One region of the Streptomyces sp. NPDC052040 genome, then DNA from elsewhere that is predicted to be linked to it. Evidence: riboswitches for the same ligand, from Rfam matches in the RefSeq annotation. Region 1 holds a riboswitch; each other region holds the start of a gene.
What was found. A riboswitch is a leader RNA that binds a small molecule or an ion and turns the genes downstream of it on or off. The one in region 1 is predicted to bind thiamine pyrophosphate.
Positions count from the first base shown of each region.

Region 1 (2,259 bases):
TCCGTCGGGCCCAGCAGCGGAGCGTTGTCCGGGGAGCCCGGGCGCAGTCCGGCCACGGTCTCGGTGAGCGGCAGCTCGGTGATCCCGGGGACCAGCTCGTGCGCGTCGCGCAGCAGCTCGTAGACCCCGCCCGCGGTGACCGTCGTGTCCCAGCCCAGCTCCTCGCTGGTCGCGCCGACCACCAGCTCGCCGTTCTCGCGCGGCACCAGGTAGAGCTGGCCGCCGCGGACCACGGCGCGCACGGTACGGCTCAGGAAGGGGGCATACCGCTTCGGCACGGTCAGCCGCAGCACCTGCCCCTTCACCGGCCGCACCGGCGGCAGCACCTCCTCCGGCACGCCCGCGAGCCGCCCGCTGAGGCTGCCCGCGGCGAGCACGACCTGCCCGGCGGCCAGTTCGCGGCCGCCCGTGGTCCGCACACCCGTGGCGCGCCCCCGCTCCACCGTCAGCCGCTCGGCCCGCTCCCGGTGGAAGCCGACCCCGGCCCGCTCGCAGGCCGTGAGCAGCGCGGCGACCAGCCGCCGCGGGTCGATCTGGTGATCGCCGTCGGCCTTGAGCCCGCCGCGCACACCGGGCGCGAGCATCGGCTCAAGACGTCGGCACTCGCGGCCTGTCAGCCATTCCGCGTCCAGGCCGGACCGCTGCTGAAGGGCATGCAGTTCCCGCAGATGGGCGCGGTCGTCGGCGTCCAGCGCGACGGCGAGGGTGCCGCACCGGCGGTAGCCGAGGTCGCCGACCTCCAGGCCCGCCGCCCCGGCCAGCTCGGCGGCGAAGTCCGGGTAGCGGCGCGCGGACTCCAGATTCAGCGCGAGCAGGGTCTGCTCGCCGTAGTGCAGCTCGGTGACGGCCGCGAGCATGCCCGCGGCCACCTGGGCGGCTCCGCCGCCCGGCGCGGGGTCGACGACGGCCGTGACCAGGCCGCGCTGCGCCGCGCGCCAGGCCGTGACGAGTCCGATGACCCCGCCCCCGACGACGAGGACGTCCGGGGCACGTGTGGATGACATGGGCGTCAGCCCCCTCCCTTCGCCGGCATGACCCGGATCAGGTTCGTACGGTCGGAGGCCGCCAGCCTCCCTCTCAGCCCGGTGCGTCCGGGCTCCCGCGAGTGCTTGTACGGGAGCCACCCTAGTCCCGTGCCCGCCCCGGGCGGTAAGCGAGCCTCCCGGCGGCCGGGGTTGTCCGGCCCGCGACGGGGTAGCCGCAGGGGCAACCGTGCGGGTCCGGGGCGCGGGGTCCGGGGTGGGGCGTCGCGGGTGGCGGGCCGGGTGCTGTGCAGCAGCTCACTCAGCACGCCCCCTGACTGACGCATTGTCAGGTGACTATGGTGATCAGGTGAGCGAGCAGACGCAGGAACGGGGCGGTGCGGCGCGGCGCGCCGTCGTCGTGGGCGCAGGCATGGCCGGGGTGCAGACCGCGGTCGCGCTGCGCGAACAGGGCTTCACGGGCACGGTGACCCTCATCGGGGCGGAACCGCACCAGCCCTACGACCGCCCACCGCTCTCCAAGGCCGTGCTGCTCGGCAAGGCCGACGGCTCCGCCTTCGACGTCGACTTCGCGGCCCTGGGCATCGAGCTGCGGCTCAGCTGCGAGGTGACCGGCCTGCGCCCCGCCGACCACGAGCTGGACACCGCCGAGGGGCCCGTCCCCTACGACGTGCTCGTCCTCGCCACCGGGGCCGAGCCGATCCGGCTGCCGGGCGCCGAGGGCGTCCCCGGGGTGCATCTGCTGCGCACCCTGGACGACGCCGAGCGGCTGCGGCCGGTCCTCGCCGAGCAGCACGACATCGTGGTGGTGGGCGCGGGCTGGATCGGCGCCGAGTTCGCCACCGCGGCACGCGAGGCGGGTTGCGCGGTGACCGTGGTCGAGGCCGCGGACCGGCCGCTCGCGGGGGCGCTGCCCGCCGAGGTGGCCGCGCCGATGGCGGCCTGGTACGCGGACAGCGGCGCCGAGCTGCGCACCGGCGCCCGGGTGGACCGCATCGAGCCGGGGGCCGTGGTGCTCGACGACGGCACCCGGGTGCCCGCGGGCGCGGTGGTCGTGGGCATCGGGGCACGCCCGGGCACCGCCTGGCTGGCCGGTTCGGGCGTCGTCCTGGGCGTGCACGGGGAGGTGCTGGCCGACGAGCATCTGCGCACCTCGGTGCCGGATGTGTACGCGGTCGGCGACTGCGCGTCCTTCCCCTCGGGCCGCTACGAGCAGCGCCTGCTGGTCCACCACTGGGACAACGCCCTCCAGGGCCCGCGCACGGTGGCCGCCAAC
Region 1 covers NZ_JBIUBV010000006.1:62,532-64,790, reverse strand. The annotation lists gene thiO (glycine oxidase ThiO) at 1-1,004, opposite strand, end outside; TPP riboswitch at 1,002-1,113, opposite strand; gene ACIHAA_RS14755 (NAD(P)/FAD-dependent oxidoreductase) at 1,333-2,259, shown strand, end outside.

Region 2 (2,259 bases), on a different contig from region 1:
AGCGAGTAGGTGACGTCGTACGCCGCGAGGATCTCGCAGAGTTCCTCGAAGTTCTCGTAGAGGAACGACTCCTTGTGGTGGGCGAGGCACCAGGCCGCCATGATCGAGCCGCCGCGCGACACGATGCCGGTCTTGCGGTTCGCCGTCAGCGGGACATACGCCAGACGCACCCCCGCATGGACCGTCATGTAGTCCACACCCTGCTCGGCCTGTTCGATGACCGTGTCCTTGTAGATCTCCCAGGTCAGCTCCTCCGCCTTGCCGTCGACCTTCTCGAGCGCCTGGTAGAGCGGCACCGTGCCGATCGGCACGGGGGAGTTGCGCAGCACCCATTCACGGGTGGTGTGGATATTGCGGCCGGTGGACAGATCCATGACCGTGTCGGCGCCCCAGCGCGTCGCCCAGGTCATCTTCTCGACCTCCTCCTCGATGGAGGAGGTCACCGCGGAGTTGCCGATATTGGCATTGACCTTCACCAGGAACCGCTTGCCGATGATCATCGGCTCGATCTCCGGGTGGTTCACGTTGGCCGGGAGCACCGCACGGCCCGCCGCGATCTCCTTGCGGACGACCTCGGGCGAGACATTTTCCCGGAGGGCCACGAACTCCATCTCCGGTGTGATCTCCCCGCGGCGCGCATACGCGAGCTGCGTCACCGCGGTGGCGTCCCGGCCGCGGCGCGGCTGGCGCGGGCGTCCCGGGAACACCGCGTCCAGGTTGCGCAGTCCGCCCCGCGGCGAGGTGTGCTTGATCCCGTCGTCCTCGGGACGGACGGGACGGCCCGCGTACTCCTCGGTGTCGCCGCGGGCGATGATCCAGTTCTCCCGCAGCGGTGCGAGGCCCCTGCGGACGTCGGTCCCGACGGCCGGATCGGTGTACGGGCCGGAGGTGTCGTACAGGGTGACCGACTGCCCGTTGGTGAGATGCACCTGACGGACCGGCACCCGCAGATCGGGGCGCGAGCCCGCGACGTACGCCTTGTGCCAGCCGATGGACTTCCCGGCCTCCTGGGGCTCTTCACCCTGAACGGAGACAGGCGTGCGTGCGTCCTTGTTGGTCATGAGACCTACTCCCTACGCCGGCATTACCCGGTAACAGGTTCAGCGGTCGACGCAGCCGTGTCCGTCGGCTGATGTTCCACGTGAAACATCGCGCCTGCGGAGGTCAGCGCCCTCTCAGCCCGGTGCTCCGAGCTCCCGCGTGTGCAAAGGTCCCTTCACGCTAGCGTCTCATTGGGCAAGCTGCACAGTGGGCCTCCCGGGTTCTTGCGATGATCGGGCGGTGCCCCCGACGCAGCATCCCCCCGCGCACCCGCCGTCCAAGCCCCCGCACCGCCACGGCCCGGGCGACCGACCCGGTCCCGGAGACGGGCATGGCCCCGGGTCCGGGGGTGGACACAGCCACTCCCACAGCCATGGCCCCGCGGCCCCCGTGTCCCGGCATCTGCGCCGCGTCATCGCCGCGATCCTCATCCCGTTCACCGCGGCGGTGCTGGTCGGGCTGGCGGTGCTGTGGCCCGGCGGTGTCCCCTCGCACAAACGGTCAGGGGTCGGCTTCGACCGGCAGACCCAGCAGGCCACGGTCACCAGGGTGGTGGCGGTGGACTGCGCGTCCGTGAACGCCTCCGGCGGGACCTCGGCGGGTGACACCTCCCCCTCGGGCAGCACATCGCCCCCGGCGGGGCGGACCGGCACCTGCAAGAAGGCGACGGTCCGGGTGGACACCGGCAAGGACAAGGGACGTACGTTCACCGAGATCGTCCAGCCTGACCAGTCCCGGCAGTTGCACCAGGGCGAGAAGGTCGTGGCCGCGTACGAGCCCTCCGCGCCCCGGGACCTTCAGTACTCGGTGACCGATGTGAACCGCACGTTCCCCATGGCCCTGCTCGCCGGACTCTTCGCGGTGGCCGTGGTGGTCGTGGGCCGGATGCGCGGCGTGATGGCGCTCATCGCCCTGGCGGTGAGCTTTCTGCTGCTCAGCCTCTTCATCCTGCCCGCGATCCTCCAGGGCGAGAATCCGCTGCTGGTGGCCGTGGTGGGGGCCAGCGCCATCATGCTGATCGCCCTCTATATGTGCCATGGGCTCTCGGCCCGCACCTCCGTGGCCGTACTCGGCACGCTCATCTCCCTGTCGCTGATCGGTCTTCTGGGCTCGGAGTTCATCGGCTGGGCCGCCCTGACGGGCAACACGGACGACAACACCGGCCTGATCCACGGCCTGTACCCGCATATCGACATGAGCGGTCTGCTGCTGGCCGGA
Region 2 covers NZ_JBIUBV010000015.1:116,142-118,400, reverse strand. The annotation lists gene thiC (phosphomethylpyrimidine synthase ThiC) at 1-1,061, opposite strand, end outside; TPP riboswitch at 1,054-1,210, opposite strand; gene ACIHAA_RS25580 (YibE/F family protein) at 1,282-2,259, shown strand, end outside.
Region 2: linked by a shared signal. The riboswitch ahead of thiC (phosphomethylpyrimidine synthase ThiC) and the one ahead of thiO (glycine oxidase ThiO) in region 1 are both predicted to bind thiamine pyrophosphate.

Region 3 (2,259 bases), on a different contig from region 1:
CCAGCAGGGTGTCCACCCCCGCGGCCGTCTGGTCGGTCAGCACGGAGGCACCCCACAGACCGAGCGCCTGCACGGCGGTGAAGGACACCACAAGACCGAGGAGCGTGTACCAGAACATCCGGGACCGCGAGGTGTCGCGCGGCAGATAACGGCTGAAGTCACTGGCGTACGGCGCCCAGGACAGCGCCAGACTGAGGGCGATGGTGCTGGTCAGAATGAAGGCGCCCGCCCGGTCGGCGCCGTGCACGGAACCGGTCGTGGCCGGGTGGACGCTGCCGGACATCCGCAGGGCGAGCAGCGCGAAGGCGGCCGCGAGCACAAAGGTCATCACGATCTGGAGGCGGTGGATCGCCTCGTAGCCGAGGACACCCAGCACCCCCTGCGCCAGCATGATCGCCAGGACGCCCAGCCAGAACGGCCAGCCGCACAGCCGGGCGAGCGCATCGCCGCCGAAGAGACCGATCAGGGCGTCCCAGGCGATGGACGACAGCCACTGCAACACACCGGGCAGCGCCACGGCCCGCCCGAACGCGAGCCGGGCGAGCGGCAGCTGCCCGGCGCCGGTGCGGCTGCCCCAGGTGCTCAGACACGCGGTGGGCACCGCGCCGAGCACCGTGCCGAGCACGACGGCGACGAGCGCGGTGGTGACATCGAGGCCCAGCGAGATGCCGATGGTCCCGGTGAACACACCGGTCATGGTCAGATTGGGCGCGAACCACACGGTGAACAGCCGACCGGCCCCGCCGTAGCGATTGCTCTCGGGGACCGGCTCGATACCGTGCCCCTCGATCCGGAGGTCGCCGGGAGCGCTCGGCATCCGGCCGTCGAAGACGGCTCGCCGGGCGTCGGCGGGCAGCCCGCCGGGAACATGCGCCAAAGGCATGGAAGACATCCCTCCGCCAGTACGAACTGGTTCAGGTTCGACGGGTGTGATCTCAGCCCCTGGAGGGGGCACCCCGTGTCCGGTACGGCGGCAAGACTAACCCGAGCCCCGGGATATGCCCTACGCAAGCAGCCGCCGCCCGGAATCCGGCGGCGGTCCGCTTGCCCTGGGTACCCGGTCGCCAACTCCCCGTGTCACGCGGCACGGGGAGTTGGCGCCCGGGCGCCCGGGCACCGCTTGGTGACCTATGCCGCGTGTTCCACGATCTCGCGGGCCATCTTCCGGTCCAGGGCGGCGCGCACCAGCGCGGCGGACAGCACCGCCGGTTCGGTGTCCCCGGCGAGCCGGACCAGTCGGCCCGGGTCCCTGGGCAGCCCCAGCCGCTCCGCCCCCGACAGGGCCTTGGCGTCCAGATAGGGCGCCACCTCCGGCCAGACCCGCTGCACCTCCCGTAGGAAGATGTCGGCGCCGGCGGGCCCCACCCCGGGGACCTCCTGGAGCAGTGAGCGCAGCGCCCGCACGTCTCCGTCGGCCTCCTTGCGCATGCGCCGCAGATCGCCGCCCCAACGTTCCGTCAGAAGCTGTGCGCCATCGCCGAGTTGGGTCGCCGTCCGCTCGTCGTAGCGCCGGTATCCGCCCCGGCCCAGCGCGTCCACCCGCTCCTGCCAGGAGGCGTCGGCCATCCGGCGGGGATCCCGCAGACCCGCGTCCGTCAGCGCCCGCACCGTCTCCAGAGCGATGGAGGTACGGATGCGGGCGCTGAGCAGCAGGGCCATCAGCAGCAGCCGGTAGAGCGGCTGAGGGGTGTCCTTCAGCGGGATGCCCGCTTCCTCGGCGTAGGTGCGGCCGTGGTCGTGGACGAGTTCCGCCACCACCCGGTCCTGGGTGTCCCGGCGGGCCACGGCGGACTCACGCCCCGGCTCTGAGCGGGTCGTGGCCGATCGCCATCAGACGCCTTCGCCGTGCGTCGGCAGCACCATCGGTACTCCCGGCGTCCCCGGCGTCCCCGGCGTCCCCGGCATTCCCGCCATCCCCGGTGTGCTCGCCGTTCCCGTCCCGGGTGACCTCGGCGGCTGCCCGGTCGGGGTGGTCGGTGACGGTCTCCACCACCTCGTACATCACCTGGATGTCGGCGTCGGTGAGATCCGTGCGCCGCTTCTGGAGGATGGCGAGGACATGCTCCCCGGTGGGCGCTTCCGTCCCCTCCTCCGGCGGTCCGGTGCCCTCGGCGGCTTCCTGGATCCGCAGACAGGCGGCGATTTCCTGGGAGGTCATGTTCACCACGCGGTGGAACTCGGCCCACAGCGTTTCCATCTCCAGGGCGTCGGTCATGGCGTACTCCTCTCGCCCTCGGCGCCGGGGCCCGGCTCAGGCTG
Region 3 covers NZ_JBIUBV010000001.1:960,042-962,300, forward strand. The annotation lists gene ACIHAA_RS04095 (purine-cytosine permease family protein) at 1-883, opposite strand, end outside; TPP riboswitch at 875-969, opposite strand; gene ACIHAA_RS04100 (endonuclease) at 1,129-1,785, opposite strand; gene ACIHAA_RS04105 (DUF3140 domain-containing protein) at 1,793-2,215, opposite strand.
Region 3: linked by a shared signal. The riboswitch ahead of ACIHAA_RS04095 (purine-cytosine permease family protein) and the one ahead of thiO (glycine oxidase ThiO) in region 1 are both predicted to bind thiamine pyrophosphate.